DNA from 3 places in the Echinicola strongylocentroti genome. Region 1 is predicted to be linked to each of the others. Evidence: riboswitches for the same ligand, from Rfam matches in the RefSeq annotation. Region 1 holds a riboswitch; each other region holds the start of a gene.
The links. Region 1 has a riboswitch for S-adenosylmethionine ahead of metX (homoserine O-acetyltransferase MetX). Riboswitches for the same ligand answer to the same signal wherever they lie in the genome.
Positions count from the first base shown of each region.

Region 2: it holds a riboswitch for S-adenosylmethionine, as region 1 does, so the genes downstream of both, DN752_RS18340 (hypothetical protein) here and metX (homoserine O-acetyltransferase MetX) in region 1, are expected to answer to the same signal.
Region 3: it holds a riboswitch for S-adenosylmethionine, as region 1 does, so the genes downstream of both, DN752_RS23855 (homocysteine S-methyltransferase family protein) here and metX (homoserine O-acetyltransferase MetX) in region 1, are expected to answer to the same signal.

Region 1 covers NZ_CP030041.1:461,725-469,260, forward strand. The annotation lists gene DN752_RS01720 (M56 family metallopeptidase) at 1-1,208, shown strand, start outside; gene DN752_RS01725 (30S ribosomal protein THX) at 1,431-1,538, shown strand; gene DN752_RS01730 (hypothetical protein) at 1,749-2,774, shown strand; SAM riboswitch class I at 3,070-3,179, shown strand; gene metX (homoserine O-acetyltransferase MetX) at 3,409-4,464, shown strand; gene DN752_RS01740 (homoserine dehydrogenase) at 4,457-5,683, shown strand; gene DN752_RS01745 (VOC family protein) at 5,758-6,147, shown strand; gene DN752_RS01750 (alanine/glycine:cation symporter family protein) at 6,331-7,536, opposite strand, start outside.
Region 2 covers NZ_CP030041.1:4,670,394-4,677,929, reverse strand. The annotation lists gene DN752_RS18350 (efflux RND transporter permease subunit) at 1-819, shown strand, start outside; gene DN752_RS18345 (TolC family protein) at 816-2,276, shown strand; gene DN752_RS18340 (hypothetical protein) at 2,682-3,173, opposite strand; SAM riboswitch class I at 3,296-3,407, opposite strand; gene DN752_RS18330 (arginase) at 4,992-5,942, shown strand; gene argS (arginine--tRNA ligase) at 6,007-7,536, shown strand, end outside.
Region 3 covers NZ_CP030041.1:6,111,595-6,119,130, reverse strand. The annotation lists gene metH (methionine synthase) at 1-734, opposite strand, end outside; gene DN752_RS23855 (homocysteine S-methyltransferase family protein) at 740-1,783, opposite strand; SAM riboswitch class I at 1,849-1,950, opposite strand; gene DN752_RS23850 (hypothetical protein) at 2,133-3,443, opposite strand; gene DN752_RS23845 (YbjQ family protein) at 3,722-4,045, shown strand; gene DN752_RS23840 ((2Fe-2S) ferredoxin domain-containing protein) at 4,135-4,392, opposite strand; gene DN752_RS23835 (DUF819 family protein) at 4,399-5,652, opposite strand; gene DN752_RS23830 (NUDIX hydrolase) at 5,757-6,404, opposite strand.

The sequences.
Region 1 (7,536 bases):
CTGCCCAGCTGGGAAACCTACAGTATGAAATTGGTGACATTTCAGATGACGAGGAATATGCTGATGTGATGGAAATGATCAATATTTTCAAACAGCACAGCAGCTTTATCAAAAACTACAACACACCCGATCTCCAGAAGACAGCGGATGAAATGCCCGAGGCAAAAGGCGGAATGGAAGCGTGGAACACGTTTCTAGCCAAAAACCTCAAGTACCCAACAGAAGCAAGAAAACTGGGAATGACCGGTGATATTTACATCGAGTTTGTGGTAAGCAAAGAAGGCAAAGTCCTACAGCCCACTCTTAAACGATCTTTGGGCATGGGCTTGGATGATGAGATTTTGAGAATTTTCTCCTTGGAAAGTATGCCTGAATGGAACCCAGGCATCATCGATGGGAAACCCGTCAACACGCTCATGGTCCTTCCGATCAGGTTTAAGCTTCATGGGGAAGTAGCCAAGTCGAAGTCATTCTTTGGCACTCCCTCCTACTCATCTGACAAAGAGGTGTTTGACATAGTAGAAAAAATGCCCGCGCCACAAGGAGGCAAAGACGGCTGGACAGACTATATCTCCAGAAACCTAGAATATCCTAAAAAGGCCATGGAGAATGGCGTCGAAGGGACAGTTTATATCACCTTTATCGTGGACAAAGACGGCAGCACTCGGGATCCTCAGATTTTGAGGGGTATAGGCAGTGGTGCTGACGAAGAAGCCATGCGTTTGGTAATGAACTCCCCCAAATGGTTTCCCGGTGAACAAAATGGTTCCAATGTCCCTGTAAAAATGAGGCTTCCGGTCAAGTTTGAACTGGACGACCGAAACAAACCCGTCAAATCAAACAAACTGGATGAGGTCGTCGTAGTGGGATATGGAACGGTCTCAAAAAACAAAAACCCCTCCCCTCAATTGAACTTTAATAAATTTGATGAGGGCAAAGAGCCTTTATTAGTGATCGCTGGTGTGAAATATCAAAAAGAAGAACTTTCCAACCTATCACCTGAAGACATCAAAAGCATCAATGTACTTAAAGAGAAGCCTGCCCTTGAAAAGTATAAGGAAGAAGGAAAATACGGCGTAATCGAAATAACACTAAAAGAAGGAGTGGAATTGCCTTTAAAGAAAAAAGAACCTGCTAGCAATACCCTATCCCCCGCCCAAGACCAGCCTAAATTGGCCATTTGGCAGGGATCCGATCTTTATGATTGAAAGCCCATACACTCCATAATAAGCACTTAATCCTGGTTTATGCATTAGCCTATCTATTGCGGCTGTAACGATTTGTAATGCATAAACCGGGTTAAAAATAAAGTTCTTTTAAAAATGCGTAACGACCTGCCTTGGTCATCTCCCGCAAGCCCATTAACTTAGTGTTAATTCATTAATAAATTCTTAAACCGTAAAAACAAAAACGATATGGGAAAAGGAGATATGAAATCCAAAAGAGGTAAAACCCACAGAGGGACCTTTGGCAAGAGCAGACCTCGCAAGAATCAAAACAAAGCTACCCAAAAAGAACAGTCACAAGTCACTAAATAATGCTTTCACAACATCCATTTTAATAAAAATCCGGCCTGGGCAATCCCCGGGCCTTTTTTAATTACTCAGGTTTCCAGGTATTTTTCGTTTATATTTCCAACCATCTTGTATACATATTACCCTATTTAATATACCATTTGTAATAATTCAACAATCCAATTCATCCACTAGCATCGTAAATTGTTTTCATAAATCACAACTCACTATCTTATGAAAGCATTAACGAAAACAATTTTAAGGACAACGCTTATCGCCCTGCCTACTTTGGGCTTTTATTCTTGTGACAATGATGAGGGCATGGACGTGCCCGAAAAAGAGATAGCCTCTTTATTCGTATCCAGCAACACAAGTGGGGAGATCAGCATAATGGATTTCACATCCATGGATGATATAAGCACTAATACAGTAGCTTCTGCTGGAACAGATGCAGATGGGATCCATTACGATCCCCAAAACGATGAAATCATCCAGCTGGTACGATCAGATAATTCGCTGAATGTCTATTCGAATATTATGACTTCCATGATGGACAATAGCCTCTCCATTTCTCTCGGCATCAATGCCTCTGGTGATTTTGTAAGTGGTCGCGAAATCGCGGTCAAAGATGACATGGTCATCGTAGCAGAATCTCCTGTAGAAGCCAATGGTAACCAAAGCAGCCTTTATGTTTACCAAAAATCAGGAGATACCTTCTCCCTCCAAAACACCTATATGGTAGATTTTGCCTTATGGGGGATTCATATAGAGGGGAATACGTTGTACGCCATTGTCGACAAAACTTCAGACCTCGCCGTATTTAACAACTTCTTTTCCAACACCAACGGCATGGTCAGTCCTGATAAACAGGTCACGATAGAAGGACTGGTCAGGACACACGGACTCACCTACTCTATGGAAGATGACTTAATGGTACTTACCGACATCGGAGACGCCTCTTCTGACAGTGATGGAGGGCTTGTAATTATTCCTGAGTTTACCTCTACGCTCAATGCCACGGCAGACGGCGGCACCATTTCCCTAGCTGATCAAGCGAGAATAGAAGGCAGTAACACCATGCTGGGCAACCCTGTAGATGTCGCTTACAGTGAAGATAGCCAAATGGTATTTGTAGCAGAACGAGCTAATGGAGGAGGAAGAGTTCTGGTCTACGAATATTTCTCCTCGAATGGTAATCCCTCTCCTAAAATTAACCAAGAAGTAGCGGGAGCATCGGCTGTTTACTACTACGAAGACTAACAAGGATACTACACTCTCCTCTATTCCAAAAGGTGTCCTGAGCGATCAGGCACCTTTTCATTTTCACACCAATTTACACCAATAACCAACCTTTCATTTCCTTTCGATAAAGACGATCATTCATTATTGATTTTTTCTTGGCCACACCTGTACAAGAGCTAAAAACTCATTTCTCTATCGATTTAATAGGGTTTATAAAGGTGATTATTTTTTAAAAACTCTTTTTCGAATACTTGCAAATTAAAAAATTCGATTGTTACTTTGTGGCATCCTTTTACTTTTTAGTAAGTCGAAGGATTTATACAGAAGAGGTGAGAGACAGGCTCGTAGACCCTCTGGCAACCTGGAAAATCCAAGGTGCCAATTCCTGCCGAATGTGAATATCCGCATTTGGAAATATAAATTCTTAAATAATGAATTTTATAAAAAGGATACACACAGCAATACAACTTCATACACCAATCATCATCGAGTTTCTTTTTGTCAAAAGGGATAATTTCATACATCGCCGAATGTGCATGTGTATGTGCAACTAAGCACCCTTCTCTTGTCCTTACCGGACACTATACTTCTTTTATCCCCATTATTGATGATCCCAGTTGACTGAAGTCAACGCTAAATTAAGAGTAAGAAAATGAATCTAACATCACCGTATCTGATTACCGATATGACCCAAGAAATTTTCCACTGCGAAGAGGAACTACCACTTGAATCAGGTGAATCATTGCCAGGATTCGATATTAGTTATACTACTCAAGGGCACTTGACCCCACAAAAAGACAATGTCATCTGGGTACTGCATGCCCTTACCGGAGATGCGAATGTACACGAATGGTGGAGCGGTCTTGTAGGGGAAGACAAATTCTTCGATCCCACCAAGTACTTTATCGTCTGTGCCAACTTGCTCGGATCATGCTATGGCTCTACCCAACCGCTCAGCAAAAACCCAAAAACTGAAAAACCATATTATTATGATTTCCCCAATCTGTCCACACGCGACATGGCCAAGGCCTTCGACCAACTACGACAGCATTTGGGAATTCAGAAAATTGATACCATAATAGGCGGATCTCTTGGTGGTCAAGTAGCTCTTGAATGGTCCTATAACTTACAAGAACAGGTAAGAAAGACAATCATCGTGGCATCCAACGCCAAGACATCCCCTTGGACGATCGGCTTCAATGAAGCCCAAAGAATGGCCATCGAATCAGACAATACTTGGGGGCAAAACTCTCCTGATGCAGGCAAAAAAGGACTGGAAGCGGCACGCGCCATCGGTATGCTCAGCTATCGTCACCAGGAAATTTTCCATACCAGCCAAGCCGAAACAGAGGAAAAAACGGATCACTTCCGAGTGAGTTCATACTTGCGATACCAAGGCCAAAAACTCTCCAATCGATTTAACGCCCTCTCCTACTGGGTGCTCACCAAAGCCATGGACAGCCATGACCTGGGCAGAGGCAGAGGAGGAACAGCCAAGGCGCTTTCGGAAATCAAATCCAAGGTACTTTCCATTGGGATCAATACCGACTTGCTCTTTACCAAAGAAGAGTCGCAGTTTATCAGTAAAAATGTCCCCAACGGCACTTATCGAGAGATTTCTTCCATCTATGGCCATGACGCATTTTTGGTGGAAAACGAACAATTAAATTATATTTTAACCTCTTTTTACCTAGAAAACAATGACTAACCGCATTGGTTTGTTTGGCTTTGGAGTGGTCGGCCAAGGATATTATGAAATCGCTAAAAATGACCGCCCCGAGCTTTTACCTGAAACGATTGTCGTACAAAATAAAAACAAAGAACGAGATCATTCACTACAATTTTCTTTTGACCCAACGGACATTTTGGATGCCCCTTGTGACATTGGAATAGAGCTCATATCTGATCCTGTGCAGGCTTATGATTATGTCAATAGCCTTTTAAAATCAGGAAAGAAAGTCATTTCAGCAAACAAAAAAATGCTTGCTGCCCATCTACCAGAGCTTTTGGAACTGGAAAAAGCCTACGGTGGAAGCCTTCTCTATGAAGCATCTGCTGCAGCAGGCATCCCCATCATCACTTGCTTGGATTGTCACTTTGCGGGCGATCACATTAGCAAGCTCCAAGGCATTCTCAATGGGTCTTCCAACTACATTCTATCCCGATTATTTCAGGATGATCTTAGCTTACAAGAGGCCGTAAAACTGGCCCAAGAAAATGGGTTTGCGGAAGCAGATCCCACCTTGGACATCAATGGAAGCGATGTCAGCAGCAAGTTGACCATTCTTGGCCTACATGCTTTTGGAAAGTATATTCCTGAAGGAGAAATCTTGACCATTGGGGTGCAGCATGTGCATGCCGCAGACGTGACGCTGGCCAAGTCCCTGGGCTTAAAGATCAAGCTGATCGCCACAGCCCAAAAGGATAAAGACGGCCTAAGCCTACACATCCTTCCTACCTTGGTCAGCGCCAATGATCCGTTGTTCTTGGTAGAAAATGAATACAATGCTGCTAAAGTGACTTCCCAAAACCTTGGTGAACAATTCTTCCAAGGGAAAGGCGCTGGAAGCTTACCGACCGGGGCTTCCGTATACGCAGACTTGACCAAGGCGGAAAAAGGCTATGGCTACAGCTATGATAAGCTCAATGGTAAAAAAGTCACTCCCGAACAACCACAATCCGCTTCCTTGGAAGTAATCATCAGCGCAGACAGTCAAGAAGCCCTGAAACCGATGACAGACGGAATCTCCATCCATCAAGCCAATGGAAAATACTGGGCCATCAGTACTGTTTCTACTGCAGAGCTGATCAAACAGCTCCCCGTCATAGAAACCAATAAGCTCTCAATCATAGCGCTCAATAATACCGTTAGTAAAGAAAATGTCCTTGCCCAAATCCAACAGCAGGAAACCGTTAATATAAATTAGTCATCACAAAACCTTTAGGCCACTTAAAGAGCAGGGACATGTGTTTTTTCCATTGTTTTAGCTAACTTAAAGACATGGGTTACTCGCAGATCAAAGAAACATGTCTCTATATCCCTGACTTGGATCAGGCGGAGGAGTTTTATCACAACAAACTAGGTATGCCGGTAATTTCCAAAGAGGAAGACCGGCATATTTTTTTTAGGTGCGGCAGTTCAGTACTGTTGTGTTTCATCCCCGAAGCTACCAAAAACGAAAAGAACCTCCCTCCTCACTATGCCAAAGGCAAGCAGCACATCGCCTTTGAAGTAGCAGCAAGTGCCTATCCAAATAGTAAAGCGGAGCTGATCGAAAAGGGTATTGTTATCACCCATGAACAAGAGTGGAAAGACGGGTTGGAAAGCTGCTATTTCGAAGACCCTTTTGGTCATGTGCTGGAGATCGTGCCCAAGGGGATCTGGGAGTAGCGTGTTTTTTTAAAATTCCGGCGGGAATAGCTTCCTTGAGTCCATCAGTGTGTAGAAAATTGATAACGGTTTCATTCACCTCATTACAAACCAAGCGACAGCTGAATGAAAGTGGGTAACCTCTTTTCCATTTGACTAGATCACTTCGTCGCTTACTCCTCACGATGAACGGATCGGGCGCTATTACTTCCAGAAGTCTGCATTGTCCACTCCTGCTTCTTTGGCTTTAAAAACAGGGTCTTTACCAGCTTTAAGTTGTCTTCTATAATCCTCAAAAGTCTTCATGGCCGGTTTTCTGAGCAGTAATATTGCGATCACATTTAGCCAAGCCATTAAGCCTACGCCAATATCCCCAAGCATCCATGCCACCTTGGCCGTCTTGATCGTACCATAAAATGTCGCTCCCAGGATCATGATCCTTAATGCCCAGAGACTCCAAGGCCGATCTTGGAGACGGTTGAGATAACTTAAATTGGTTTCAGCAATATAGTAATAAGCCATAATGGTCGTAAAGGCAAAAAACAAGAGAGAAACAGCTACAAAACCGCTTCCTAAATCCGGAAAATGTGTAGCCACTGCATATTGGGTATACTCTGGACCTACTGCCACTCCCGGAAGGTGCTCTACGATAAAGCCTCCTTCTGGATTGATGACATTATACTGACCGGTAAATAGAATCATCAAAGCGGTGGCCGTGCACACAAATAAGGTATCCACATACACCGAAAACGCCTGAACCAATCCTTGCTTGGCGGGATGACTCACCTCTGCTGCTGCGGCTGCATGGGGAGCAGTACCCTGTCCGGCCTCATTGGAATAAATGCCACGCTTCACCCCCCAAGCAATCGCCATCCCAAACACACCACTGAATGCTGCCTCAAGGTTAAATGCCGATTTTATAATCACCATTAACACACCTGGGACCTCAGCGATATTAGCCCCAATGATCACAAGCGCCATCAAAATATATGCTGCCGCCATAAAAGGCACCACCACCTCTGCCACTTTGGAGATTCGCTTCACCCCTCCAATGATGATCAAAGCCAGAAAAAAGGTGATGATAAGCCCAGTATATTCTACCGGTACACCAAAGGCATTCTGCACACTAAGCGCAATGCTATTGCTCTGTACGCCTGGCATGAGGAGGGTCATGCTGATGATGGTCGCAAAAGCAAAAAGCATCGCATACCATCTTACGCCCAGGCCCTTTTCGATGTAATATGCCGGGCCACCACGATATTGCCCATTATTCACTTCCTTAAAGACTTGGCCCAAGGTAGATTCCACAAAAGCAGAAGCTCCACCCAAAAAAGCAATCACCCACATCCAAAAGACCGCACCAGGACCTCCCATCGCTATGGCCATCGCCACTCCGGCTATATTTCCTGT
Region 2 (7,536 bases), 2.0 Mb from region 1:
TCGGACATTCAATACAGGGAAACACCTGATGCCATTAATTCGATCATGGTAAAAAATGACCAAGGAGAAATGGTACCCCTGAACACCTTTGTAAAACTGGAAGAAACCTATGGGCCAGAAACGGTCTTCCGCTACAACCTTTACAGTGCTGCAAGAATCAACATTACTCCTGCAAAGGGGTACAGTACTGGGGACGCTATGAATGTTATTGAAGAATTGACCGAAAGCAAGCTCCCCGCCAACCTAGGATTTGAATGGACAGGAATGAGCTTGGAAGAGAAGAAATCCGGGTCCAATACCACGATGATATTCATCATCAGCATCGTATTGATCTACTTCATTCTTGCTGCGCAGTACGAAAGTTTCTGGCTGCCCATGGCGGTAATCCTATCTCTTCCTGCGGGTATCTTAGGAGTATTTGTATTCATAAACCTTGCTGGTATAGATAATAACATCTATGTACAGGTAGGCCTGGTAATGCTCGTTGGTCTACTGGCAAAAAATGCGATCCTTATCGTGGAGTTTGTCTCCCAAAAACGGAAAGAAGGCCTTAATGTGGCTGATGCCGTCATAGAGGCTTGCGCCCTCAGGATCCGCCCTATTCTGATGACTTCTTTTGCCTTTACGGCAGGATTGGTTCCGTTGATGTTCTCGGTGGGTTCTTCCGCCCAAGGCACCAAATCAGTAAGTATTGGCACAGCGGGCGGAATGATATTCGGCATATCACTGGGAGTCATATTCATTCCTGTACTGGCATATATTTTCCAACAAATCCAGGACAATTACAAGATTGAAACGATTGAACAAGAAGACCTATGAATTCAATAAGAAAACTCATTCCCTTTGCACTGGTCGTGGCCGTAATGGCCAGCTGCAAAGTGGGACAAAACTATAAAAGACCAGACATCGATTTTCCTGACACCTATCACGGAGGGGACAGCCTACGTGATAGTTTACTCCAAGGGAAAAAAAACATGGCTTCGGTCAATTGGAAGGATTTTTTTAAGGACTCCACTTTAGTAGTTCTTATTGATTCTGCATTGGACAATAACTTGGATATGCGCAAAGGCAGAATGGAAATGGACATCGGCTATCAAAACCTCCTGCAATCCAAAGCCAACTTCTTACCGTCGTTGGGAGCATCTCCATTTAAGTACAACAGGGAATATTATTCTGAATATTACAATAATTATGGCTCCAATCGGGCGAGAAGGAATCATGGTGACGATATCCCCACTACCTTCTATACGGAGCGGAAAGAATATGTTTCTTCACTACAGGCCAGCTGGGAACTGGATATATGGGGCAAACTGAGATGGCAGAAAGAAGCAGCAAGGGCCGAATACATGAAAAGCCAAGAATTCCAAAAGGCCTTACAAACTGCCTTGGTAGCGGAGGTCGCCTCCACCTACCTGAACATGCTAATGCTAAAATCACAGCTCACTGTCTCCAAACGCAATTATGAATTGGGAAAAAACACCCTGAGAATCGTAGAACTGCAATTCGATGCCGGTGAGACCACTTCTCTAGCCGTCCAACAGACCAAATCGCAGATGCTACGGGCAAAAGCCCTTATTCCCGAACTCGAACGGGAATATGCCATCCAAGAAACCCGTCTCAATGAACTGATGGGAAGATCACCACAAGAACTGGATGTCAACCATCATTTGGAGGACATCACTTTTGACAGCACTTATCAAACTGGTGTACCGATAGCACTTATCCAAAACCGCCCTGACATAGCTGCTTCAGAATATAACCTCATCGTGAGCAATGCCAGAGTAGGCATCACCAAAGCCATGAAATACCCTTCCCTGACCATCAGTGGAGGAATCGGCCTGAACTCTTACCAAATCCAACATTTCCTAGATCCACTCGGGGCAGGCTTTGCGATGCTAAATGGTGCCATCTTTCAACCCATATTCCAAAACAGAAAGCTAAAGACCAATCACCTGATTGCTATCAATGAGAGGGAAATTTCACAATTGGATTTCAAGGAAAAAATCATCAATGCTGTCGGTGAAGTGTCCAATGCCTTGGTCACAATTGAAAAGCTTCAAGAAAGACACGCCATCGCCGCCGAACGACTTGAAGTAACCAATAAAGGTGTAAAAGATGCATTCCTGCTCTTCCAAGGGGGATATGCAAGTTACCTTGAAATCATCAATGCCCAAGAGGATGCGCTTGAAAACCAAATGGAATTGGTAAGGCTTAAAACGCAACTTGCCATTGCCAACGTCGAACTTTATCGTAGTCTTGGCGGAGGTTGGAAGTAACCTAGCGTTCGTATAATCGATTGATAATCGATTTTATTCTCGAACTCAAGTAAAACCCAGAAGTAATGCCGTTTAGTTAAACCCGGAATATGCATTAGCCTATCTGTTGCGACCTTAAACTGCTTCAAAATCAGCCGTTTCACTTTAGTTTTCGGCATAACCGTAGCGGTGCTACGCTAATGCCTCCAAACTAACTGATTTTCTTGCAATTTCAGCTCTCACTACGATTCCTAATGCATAATCCGGGTTAAAAATTAGGGCGCCCCTATGATACGGATGATTAACTATCCCAAAGGAACTCCCTGTTGAACCCGAAAAGAAGAATAGTGCATACCAAAAAAGAACCCTTGCCGGAATGACAAGGGTTCTTTTATTATGGTTATTAGTGATGGTTTATCGTAATGTTTATTTGCTCAATTCATTAAAGAGCAACTTCTCTTCCAATCGGTGTTTCTCCTGATTGACCAGTACTTTTCTTAACACTTGCTTGAACCTGATTTCTTCATTGACAATTTTGAAAATCTTTTCCAAATATCGCTTCGCTACTTCCTCGTTCTTTTTATAAAATTTCAAGGTAAAGCTCCTGTTCTCATGGATATTCTCCAGGTAAATTTCCTTAGGCTGTCCTGCCAAAACGATCCCACGGAAAAAGGCATATTGTGCTGCCAAATTCCCTTTCAGGGTAAAATAGATTGCTTGGAATTTTTTATTGGCATCAGCATAGTTCTGGAATCCAAAAGATCCTTGACCTTGTAGCTGGACAAATTCATTATTTTCCAACCAATCATAAGCTGTCAGCGAAGTGGCTTCTACTGCCTCGTTTCTACTTACGGACTGGAAGCTGAAAATTTTGTTTTGCTGTACTGAATTGGTATAGTTAGAAGCTATTGCTGTCATGGTTTCTTAATTTGTGATGGTTACTAGTTAATTTTTTCTGCGGATTTGCTGCGATCAGCAACAACATCTTTTTGGCTCTTTTAGCAGGTTCTGCATTCGAATTGATCGTCTCATGGCTTTTACATTTATAGGTCCTCAAATGATTTCGGCAGGATTTAGCACCTTTTCTCTTATAAGAGGGATAGGTTGCTATAGGTTCTTAGAGCCTGTTCTCTCCCCTATTCTTTATAAATCAGCTACTGAGCTTACTCCGCTTTTCGCTAATAACTACTTCAAAGGTACAACATTTTTCTACAAAAACTAATTTCCCTATAGAATTTGTAGGGAATTATTTTTTTCACTCTAATATATCCCTTAGCCATTACAATCTTAACGGAATTGCGAACGTCCTCAACCCTATTATTTATTTGTAATTTAGTGTATTTTTATGTTGAAAAACAGCATTTCCAGCTATCTTATCGTTACAATAAACACCAACATTTTAACATACAGGTATTCTTATACCCGGTTTATGCATTAGGAATCGTGATGAGGTTTGAAACTGCAAGAAAATCAGGCTGTTTGGAGATTGAGGCATAGCACCGCTATGGTGAAATCGAAAACAGCAGCGAAGCGACTGATTTTGAAGTAGGTTCATACCGCAATAGATAGGCTAATGCATATTCCGGGTTAAAAACCAAGTGTACGAATGAGAGAACCAACCCAACCTTCTATGCGACAAACGAAACCATCAGGATATCATCCATGTTCACCACCCAGCTACCAGAGCAAACGCATTTAACATTATTTCGTGTAAGGCAGCTATCATCCGTGCCGCTGGCACTCCTTCTGGAGGTGGAGGAGACCTTAACATCCAGCAGATGAATCCGCAGGTTACTAAATCCATCGTGCCGCTGGCACTTCACCCCTGTTGGTACATTAGGATAGCAGCAGCCTGTCGCGGCAAATGCTGAAAGAGCAAGGACATCAGTTGATTTAGAGGACCAATAAAGTATCGCAACTGTCTGCCCAAGTGGGGAATGATTTAGATAAGTTTAACCCGGAATATCAATGTCGTTTAGTTAAGAAGGTTTTCCAATACGGATCGTCCATTGAGAGAATTATGGTTTTAATCCATGGACTTTTAAAACATATACAAAATGGATCCGCCTTGCAGCTATTGGGCGTTAAGAAATTAAAAAGCGGGTGGGCAAGAAGGCAGGCTTGTTTGACGAAATGCTGGCCAAAAAGAATGTTGGCAGCTAAAAAGGAGGAGTTTGCCTGCATGAGGGAGGGTTTTTATTTTAGGCCATTAGATGCACAGCGGCGGGGTTTTTTGGTTACTTTTTTGACCTGCAGCAAAAAAGTAACAAAGGTAAAGAGATGAATACTATCTTAGAATTTAGCAAGAAAAATAATTAAACCAATATTTCCAGATACACACTAACTAAGCGACATTGCCCGGAATATGCATTAGCCTATCTATTACGGCCTGATCCGCCGCGGCGGACAAAATCAGTCGCTTCGATGTGAGTCCATTATTCGACCGTTGAAGCATTCGGTTTTGGGACAGTTGATGGGGGTAAGAAAATGAGTTCGCTCGTACAGTGGACAAGCGAGATCCACTCATTTTTAGCCCATAGGAACGGCAGCTATATATTCAAGCTGGGATACTTTTTTAAAATGCTTCCGCCCTGATCGATCTACCCACTCATTCCCCTATAACCTGCCAACCTTTAGAACCTCCCTCTCCCATAAATGCACAATTTTGACTACTTTTGTGGCAATAAATTCTTTGAAAGGATTTGCCCAATATAACAAACTAGAGATTTACCCATTATGAGAAATATAAAGCTTGTAGAAGTACGGTCAGAACTTGCCGCAGGTACTAGGGGTGCCAGCTTGGGAATTGATGCGCTAAAAGTGGCCAGCTTGGGAAAAAAGTCGGATTTCTTCACCCGATTTGACCCCATCAATGTGCCGGATGCAAACAATTACCTCTGGAAAAACAACCCCTACCCAAACGCCAAATACGTCGATGGGGTCTATGAGGTCCTAGGGAATGTCCATGACACGATCAAAGCACTACGCTTGGAAAAGAAATTTCCCATTGTACTGGCTGGAGATCATTCGACGGCTGCGGGCACCATCATGGGAATTAAGGCTGCCGACCCTGAAAAGCGGCTTGGTGTGATTTGGATTGACGCCCATGCTGACATCCACAGCCCCTATACCAGCCCATCTGGCAATATGCACGGTATGCCGCTAGGGATGTGTTTACAAGAGGACAACCTCGAGTGCCAGGAAAAAAAGCCTACAGCGGAAGAGATCGAATATTGGGAAAAGATCAAAAAAATCGGAGGAGATTCCCCTAAGATCAATGCGGAAGACATCGTTTATATCGCTGTGCGAGATACCGAAGAACCCGAAAACCACCTGATCAAAAAACATGGAATCAGAAACTTTACCACCAAAGAAGTCCGTGAAAATGGCGTGGTGAAGATTTCGGAAGAGGCATTGGCCATCCTCAGCAACTGTGACCAAATTTACATTTCGTTTGATGTAGATAGCATGGACAGCGCCATCTCTGCGGGTACAGGGACTCCGGTCCCAGATGGACTCACCGTAGATGAAGCCATAAAACTCAATACGGAATTGATAAAAGACAAGCGAGTTTGCTGTTGGGAAATTGTGGAGGTAAACCCTACCTTGGACTCGGAGAACATCATGGCCAAAAACGCCTTTGAAGTACTCGAATCCACTACCAAATCCCTTGTCAGCAACTTTTAAGTTTAAAAAAAATACGCAATTGATCCGAAGAGGATCAGACGAAGTTATTATAATATAAAAAAGAATGACGATTCAAGAACAGATACTGGAAACCATCAGTAAAGCATTTGCACAAGCTTTTGACCATCAGGTGGCCCCTGAGTCACTCGCCTTACAGCCTACCCGAAAGGAATTTGAAGGAAATTACACCTTTGTGCTATTCCCATTCCTGAAGTTTACCAAAATGAAACCTGAAGATAGCGGCGAAAAAATAGGGCAGTACTTGGTCGAAAATTGTGAAGCCGTAAGTGCTTTTAATGTGGTAAAAGGATTCTTGAACATTTCTGTCAACGAACAGTCTTGGATGGCTGTTTTCCAAGCACTCTACCAAAACGAGCAACTTGGCCAGTTGCCACCAAAAAACCAAAAGGTCATGGTGGAGTTTAGCTCTCCCAACACCAACAAACCGCTTCATTTGGGGCACTTGAGAAATAATTTCCTTGGATTTTCCGTTGCCGAAATCCTCCAAGCCAATGGCTACGAGGTCATCAAAGCCAACTTGGTCAATGACCGCGGCATCCACATCTGTAAGTCCATGGTGGCCTACCTCCACTTTGGCAATGGCGAAACGCCTGAATCCGGCGGACTGAAAGGAGACCATCTTGCCGGAAAATACTATGTGTTATTTGACAAGGCCTATAAAGAAGAAATCCAAGCCCTTACTGAAAAGGGACTTGCTGAAGATGAGGCAAAAAAACAGGCTCCGCTGATGCTGGAAGCCCAAGAAATGCTACGCAAATGGGAAGCTGGTGACGAAGACACGGTCACCCTCTGGAAAACCATGAATAGCTGGGTCTATGAAGGGTTTGATGCTACTTATAAGAAACTGGGCGTAAGTTTCGACAAGTTCTATTACGAATCAGACACCTACCTGCTAGGCAAAAACATCGTAAATGAAGGACTCGAAAAAGGAGTATTCTTCAAAAAAGAAAACAACTCCGTATGGGCAAACCTTACAGAAGAAGGACTGGACGAAAAGCTTGTGCTGCGAGGTGATGGCACCTCTGTCTACATCACGCAGGACATGGGCACAGCAGACCTCAAGTATGATGATTTCAAGATCAACAAGTCCGTATATGTGGTGGGCAATGAGCAGGATTACCATTTTGATGTTCTCTTTAAGATCATGAGGAAGCTGGGCAGGCCTTACGGTGAAGGGCTATATCACCTTTCTTACGGGATGGTGGACTTGCCTACCGGCAAGATGAAATCCCGCGAAGGAACCGTCGTGGATGCTGATGACCTGATCCAGGAAATGGTGGACACTGCAGAAAGCCATACCAAAGAACTTGGGAAAATCGAAGGGTTTTCGGAAGAACAAGCCAAAGCCCTCTATGAAATGCTGGGCTTGGGGGCGCTGAAATACTTCCTACTAAAAGTGGATCCAAAAAAACGCATGCTCTTCAACCCTCAGGAATCCATTGAATTCCAAGGAAATACAGGGCCTTTTATCCAGTATTCCCATGCACGAATCGCTTCAATCCTGCGCAAAGCCAACCAAATTGGTGTAGATTATTCTGCAGCAGGCTTTGAAGGACTGCAGCAAGTAGAAAAT
Region 3 (7,536 bases), 600 kb from region 1:
ACAGGGTTATTTCCCCTGAAAGAAAAACTCACATTGCTGACTCCCCCACTCACTTTGGCACCTGGCAGGTTTTCTTTGATCCACTTTGTGGCCATGAAAAAGTCAATGGCATTCCTGCGGTGTTCTTCCATTCCAGTAGCCACTGGAAATATGTTGGGATCAAAAATGATATCCTGAGGATTGAATTTCACCTCATTTACCAGAATATCATAACTCCTTTGACATATATCTATTCGCCGCTGATAGGTATCTGCCTGGCCATCTTCATCAAAGGCCATTACCACCACCGCTGCACCAAACTTTTTAATGGTCTTTGCTTGGTGAATATATTCTTCCTCTCCATTTTTCAAACTGATGGAGTTGACGATTCCCTTGCCTTGGATACATTTCAATCCAGCGACGATGATGTTCCACTTAGAGCTATCGACTACGATGGGGATCCTACTGATTTCAGGCTCTGAAGCCAGGAGGTTCAGGTATTTTACCATGGCGGCTTCACCGTCCAGCATCCCTTCATCCATGCACACATCCAATACCTGCGCTCCGCCCCTCACTTGGTCCAGCGCTACTTCCAGGGCTTCGTCAAACTGCCCGTTTAGGATCAGACGGGCAAATTTTTTCGAACCCGTTACATTGGTACGTTCACCGATATTGACAAAATTCAATTCCGGAGTAAAAACCAATGGCTCCAGCCCCGATAATTTGAGCTGGCTGTTGTTAACTTTATTATCCATTCCCACTATTCTTCTTCTAATGTAAATGCTAATTTTCTTGGCTGGTACTTTTTACTTACTTCGCCAATGACACGGATATGTTCGGGCGTAGTGCCACAACACCCCCCTAAAATATTGATCAACCCATCTTTCAGAAACTCTTCTACCTGATCGGCCATTTCTTGGGAGGTCTGGTCATATTGCCCAAACTCATTGGGAAGTCCGGCATTAGGATAGGCACTGACATAAAATGGTGCCTTTTCGGCCAATACTTTTAAGTAAGGCCTGAGCTCTTTGGCACCTAGGGCACAGTTAAGCCCAATGCTCATTAGTGGAACATGCGATACTGAAATCAAGAATGCCTCGGTGGTCTGTCCACTGAGGGTCCTTCCTGAAGCATCCGTGATAGTGCCAGAGATCATGACAGGGATCCCACCATCCTCTGGTGCCAATGGTAGCCCTTTTTCCTCGAAGACCTCCTGAATGGCAAACAACGCAGCTTTGGCATTCAACGTATCAAAGATCGTCTCTACCAACAGAATATCAACACCTCCGTCAATAAGGCCTTTTATCTGCTCTGCATAAGCTTCCGAAAGTTGGTCGAAGTTAACTGCCCGATAACCGGGATCATTGACATCTGGAGAGATAGAAGCCGTCCTATTGGTAGGCCCTACAGCTCCCGCCACAAAACGAGGTTGTTCTGGGGTCTTTTGACTATAGGCCATAGCCGACTCTTTAGCGATTTTTGCAGCTTCCACATTGAGCTCATATGCCAAATGTGAAAGATCATAATCCTCCTGCGCAATGCTAGTACTGCTGAACGTATTGGTTTCGATGATGTCTGCCCCAGCATCCAAGTAGGTATCGTGGATCTCCCGAATGATTTTTGGCCGGGAGAGGGACAGTAGATCGTTATTCCCTTTTAGGGATTTATGATGCCCATTTAAAGCAGGTGTCCTAAAATCTTCTTCTTCCAGTTTGTACCGCTGGATCATTGTTCCCATCGCTCCATCTAGGATGAGAATCTTTTTTTCAATTTGCTGAAGTAATATATCAGTTCGTGTATTCATGCTCATTGTTTGTATTAAAAGCTGTACCGAGCAAAGAACCGATAGAAAAGCAGGTGATTATCTACCGCTCATCTTTTCCTGACAAGCTCAGGATGGGAGTTAGCACCTTGTCTGATCAGGTTGCTAAGACGTCATAGGGCCCTTCCCTCAGTCTTTCTCGATAAGCAAGTCCAAAGTTAACATGAATTGGTGGAAAAAAATTGCAAATTCAGGAATTTATTTCGGGAAATATAGACCTGTATCTTTGACTGACACATTAGCCCAGATGGCAAGGCGGCTCATTTATTTGGATAACCAGGTAGATCATAGAACACCATAGGCTTAGCCCCCGTTTAACCCGGAATATGTATTATGGTCTGATGCCTACGCCCAACTGTAGATAGGGATTGGCCATGAAATTGGACATACTTACTCCACCTAATTCATAGCTTCCAAGCGGTATCTCATACCCACCGTAGACGGTACCTACTAAGGACAGTTTTGTCTTTTTTGAAAGTGGGAATACTTTGGAAAGGTACACTTCAGGCTTGGCCATTATTCCTCCATTTCTCAATTCTCCATCATAATCTGGCAAGTCTATCAAATCAGGGAATGATAGCTTGCGCTTATGCAATAAACTATAACGTACATTGGCGTAGCCGATACCACCAAGGGCGCCCACTTCCCAATTATAGATGTCCAAGAGCTTCCCCCCTAGACTCCCGTATATTCTCAAGCTGCTCAAACTATGCCCGTAATCTTGATTGGCCTCTCCTTCCATGTTGAGATTAAACAAGTCAATGCCATAGAGAAATCCTCTGTTTTCACCGAGTAGCTTGATCCCTATATTTTTTGGAATCCCATCCAATTGCTGGTACCCGTTGTTCTCTAGGTGTTGGTTTAGGTCATTGGGTTTTGTAAAATGTATTCCGGTAATCAAATGGATGCCAAGAGAAGCATCTCTGTAAAAATAGTTCTTCTCCGGTAAGCTAAGCCCCGCTCCCAAGCGTACAAAAGCTCCGCTCTGTAGGTCATCGAATGTCATCCCATTAATGGTCCAAGATTCTTCAAATGGATTAAAGGAATAGCCTATTTTAGCTATCAGGGTAATCACTTCCTCACTAGGCAACAGCCCAAGGTCATAGCCCAGCTCAAAACCGATTTCTGTCAGAAAGCCTCCCATGAACTGACTGCCTTTGTTGATGTCATTCTGTCTTAGGATAAAACCATGGGCAGGAGCTTTCAGGAACTCCTCCATTGACTCACCTTCTCGGTCGTTAAGCATTTCAAAATTCAAATACCCCATACCGATAGACATATAATGGATAAGGTGAAACTTCCCTTCCTCAGTAAAACTGTAGCCAAAGTTCAAGAAGGCCCTTGTAGTCCGATAATCGATATTGTATTCATTAAATGGGGTTTCTATCCCATTGTTTTGGTATATCTCGGCCCCGATGATAAAATCGTTAAAACGTGTTTGATAGCTAAGACCATAGGTATTATAGCTATTGGGCAAAGGTGCTTGTCCGTGATTCTCCAATAACTCGTCCAGCCCTTGCAGATTGGCACCAGAAGTACCATAGTACGCATTAAAACTGGTACGTTGGTAGCCTTTATGTTGTTGGGCCCAAGCCTGCTCGGTAAAGCAAAACAGGATAAGAATGGCAATTATCGTCCTCATCTGGTCAAATTTCAGGTCAAAAATAAAATTTTAATACGGAATGGCTATCATTTTTACAAGGATTATGTACCCAATCTTGGAAGATATTACCAGATCACGCTGTCCTTAATAGTTAAAACCAGTATTTTTTATTTTAATGGTTGATTTAATGAGTTACGAAGTCATGGTGGACACATTGAGATTTACCTTCAAAAGCGCACCTTTTTTCGAATATTTTCTAGTATATTAACTGTCTTGTTTAATTTATCATCTTTCTAACAAACAAAATTATCAATAGCATGATTACGACGACAACACCCTCCGTGGAAGGACATGAAATAAAAAAATACTGTGGAATTGTCACTGGGGAAACCATTATTGGTGCCAATGTGTTCCGGGATTTTTTTGCCAGCATAACGGATATTGTAGGTGGGCGCTCAGGCACCTATGAAAAAGTACTTAAAGAAGCTAAATCAACTTCACTCATGGAAATGGAAATGCAGGCCAAGTCCATGGGAGCAAATGCTGTCGTAGGTGTGGACTTGGATTATGAGACTATCCGTGACGGTATGTTAATGGTGACTGCCAGCGGTACTGCCGTATTCGTAGAACCTAAACAATAGTTTATTTACCCTACTAAAACCAAGGGGCCAATGGACACAAAGCTCCTTTCGTTGGTTATCGAAAGGAGCTTTTTTTGGTGCTTTCATTATTAAGGCTTTCCCAACTGTTTTCCTTCCAGCACCTGATGGATTTTTTCACGGGTTCCTTTCTTGATCACCTCGTTATTGACCACTACAACAGGACCAGTTTTACAAAAATCCATGCATTTGGTCTTGACTATTTTGTATTTTCCTTTGTGGGTATCCAGTCTGGTCAGCTCCTTGACATCCTTCAACAATCCCTTGCAACCGTTCTTTTTACAGTCAGATCCTGTACATACAAATATGAATTTCCGAAACTGTCCCATTGGCCATTAGAGATTGGATACCATTTGTAACAATAATCCACACAAATAAGCTCCGTACGTCCCCACTGCATACCCAAAAACAGCCAATAAAACCCCCACAGGAGCTAATGAAGGGTTAAAAGCCGAAGCTACAATCGGGGCTGATGCTGCACCGCCCACATTTGCCTGGGAGCCTACAGCTACGTAGAAAAATGGTGCCTTGATAAAATAAGCGACCACTAACATAATGACAATATGGAAAAGCATCCAAATACCACCCACCAAAAACAAGGTAGGATTATCCAAAATAGCAAATAAGTCCATTTGCATGCCCACCGTGGCCACCAAAACGTACAGCAATACACTTCCTAAGCGACTTGCTCCTACCCCTTCCAAATTACGCGCACGGGTAAATGATAATACCAGACCACAAGTGGTCGCTATGATCACGATCCAGAAGAAGGGAGAATCCAACGAATATTTTTCCAAGGAGGGATAATTACCACCTATCCACGGAGCGACAATATCTGCCACCCAATGTGCTAGCCCCGTAATGCCAAACCCAACTCCCAATACCATCAATGTATCTGTCATGGAAGGAATACGCATAATGCTTCCGCGATAAGCTTCTACTTTTTCCTGTAGTGCCTGAATGGCTGAGCTGTCCGCCTTAAACAACCGATCAATTCGATCAGGATTGGCTGCCCAATAAAGCAAAAAGGCCAACCATAAATTTGCCATGACCACGTCTACTGCTATGACCTGACTAAACAGCTCTCCACTTGGCTCAAACGTCCGCAACATAGCAGTTTGGTTAGCTCCTCCTCCTATCCAGCTACCCGCAATAGTGGAAAGCCCTCTCCACACCTCATCAGGACCTGCCCCACCCAGCACACTGGGATCAAAGAACCCCACTACCAATAGCGCCAATGGACCTCCCAATATGATCCCCACTGTACCGGCCAAAAACATGGTAAGTGCCTTAGGCCCCAATCTTAAAATGGCCTTAAAATCTATACTTAGGGTCAGCAAAACCAATGAAGCTGGCAACAAATAGCGGGAAGCAATCTGGTACAGCTGCGAAGTTTCACCGGAGATAATCCCTAATGTATTTAATATGGAGGGAAGAAAATAACATAGTAATACCGTAGGCACCACCCTATAGAACTTTTGCCAAAAAGGATGCTTGCTTGCTGCAGTTCCAAAAACAACAGCTAAAATACTTATCAATATACCCAGTACTACGGCATCATTGGTGATCAAGGGAGTGGCTTCCTGCATGAAATATTATTCTTAATAAAGCGAAAGGTAATACAAAAGAAATAAAACCCATTATAAAAAAAAATACCCGCCAATAAGTATCCTATGGATTTTCTTTTCTCCTTCTAGTTAAAGTCATTGATTTTCTTTTCCCAGATCATCATCAATTCAGCTAAGATCATGGCTGTGGCACCCCAGACCACTTCCTTGTCAATGTCAAAATACGGTGCCTGAAGCATAAAATCTCCCCGTACCTTTATGGTCGTTTCCTTACGTATCCTATTGTCCACCAACGTCTTAAAATCACAATGGATAATTCTGGCCACTTCTCTTGGGTCAGGAGTGAATAGGGGCAATTCGTCTACGTAGCCAACAAAAGGTGTTACCAGAAAATTACTTGGTGGAATGTAAAGCCTAGAGAGCTTGCCCAGTAGTTTTACCTTAGTGGCGGGTACACCGATTTCCTCTTCTGTCTCCCGCAAAGCCGTTTCCTCAAGGTTGGCATCCGTAGGTTCTTTTTTTCCACCGGGAAGCGAAACTTGTCCTCCGTGGGTCCCATCATAATCAGGACGTTTGATAAAAGGCACCATACAGTCTTTCCCATTGGGATAGAGCAGGATAAGGACAGCGCCTATGCGTGCATTGTCGATTTGCTCCTGTGCAAATCGGGCTTCATCCATAGGCTTCGGAGCCATCTTGATCTGGCCTGCCTTTCCTGGAAGCGGTGTTTTGATACGCAGAGCCAATTTGTCTATTACTTCCTCCTGTGTCATAGTTTATCTATTCTCAGTGTTGCCATGAGCATACACCTGTATCCCAAAAACGGTTTAAGCGAAAAAGTTAGGGGCTTATGGTTGGTTCTGATAGACCGCAGGTGACGCAGATCAATGTGATTTGCGCTGTTTTTTTATATGGAGGACACTTTCTTCTTGGTTAAACCCGGAATATGCATTAGCCTATCTACGCCACGGCGCACAGGTGTTGCGACCTTAAACTGCTTCAAAATCAGCCGTTTCACTTTAGTTTTCGGCATAACCGTAGCGGTGCTAGGCTAATGCCTCCAAACTAACTGATTTTCTTGCAATTTCAGCTCTCACTACGATTCCTAATGCATAATCCGGGTTAAATTGTAGAGAAATAATAATTCGCAAAGCACTAGAAATTTCTCCTCCCCCAGAAATATTGTTTGGTCCCCAAAACCAGCTTGTTACCCCATTGGATTGACCACCTTTTCATAAAAAAAGGTCCGAACAATGCACGGACCTTTTTTTTACTATCAAACCTATTAAACCTATTGTTGAATTATCCAAAGTACTTGAATAATGTTACGGAAAGGTAAAAAATAATTCTCAATATGCAAACAAACGATTGCAATTGGCTTTACGCTAGCATAATGTACTTTTGAAGTACGATGGTAAAATACAAAATCAACTCATTAACTTTATGTTAATTCCTTACAAAATCTACTGAAATTATAAAAATTCCGCAAAGGAATATGGTCAAAAAAACAAACGAAAATAAAACATCAAATGAGGTTACAATCCCTCAGGGCAAACGCGTTTAGTGTTTTGAAGGGAAACCCTTTTCGTGTAGGCATAGCTATCATCCGTGCCGCTGGCACTCCTTCGGGAGGTAGAGGAGAGTTTAAGCTCCTGCGGATGAATCCGCAGGTTACTAAATTTATCGTGCCGCTGGCACTTTGCCTCGATTTATACATTGGAAACCGCAGTAGCCTATCTTACCGAATGGCGGGATGGGCTGAAAGAATGATTAGTTGATTTGGTTGAGGTTAAACCCCGAATATGTGTTAGCAACTGAGCATCCTGCCTCATCCGCCTTTGGCGGAGGGTCATATAGAAGTTGCAGGTGACCACCTGCACCAAAAATGATTACACACAAAAGGGT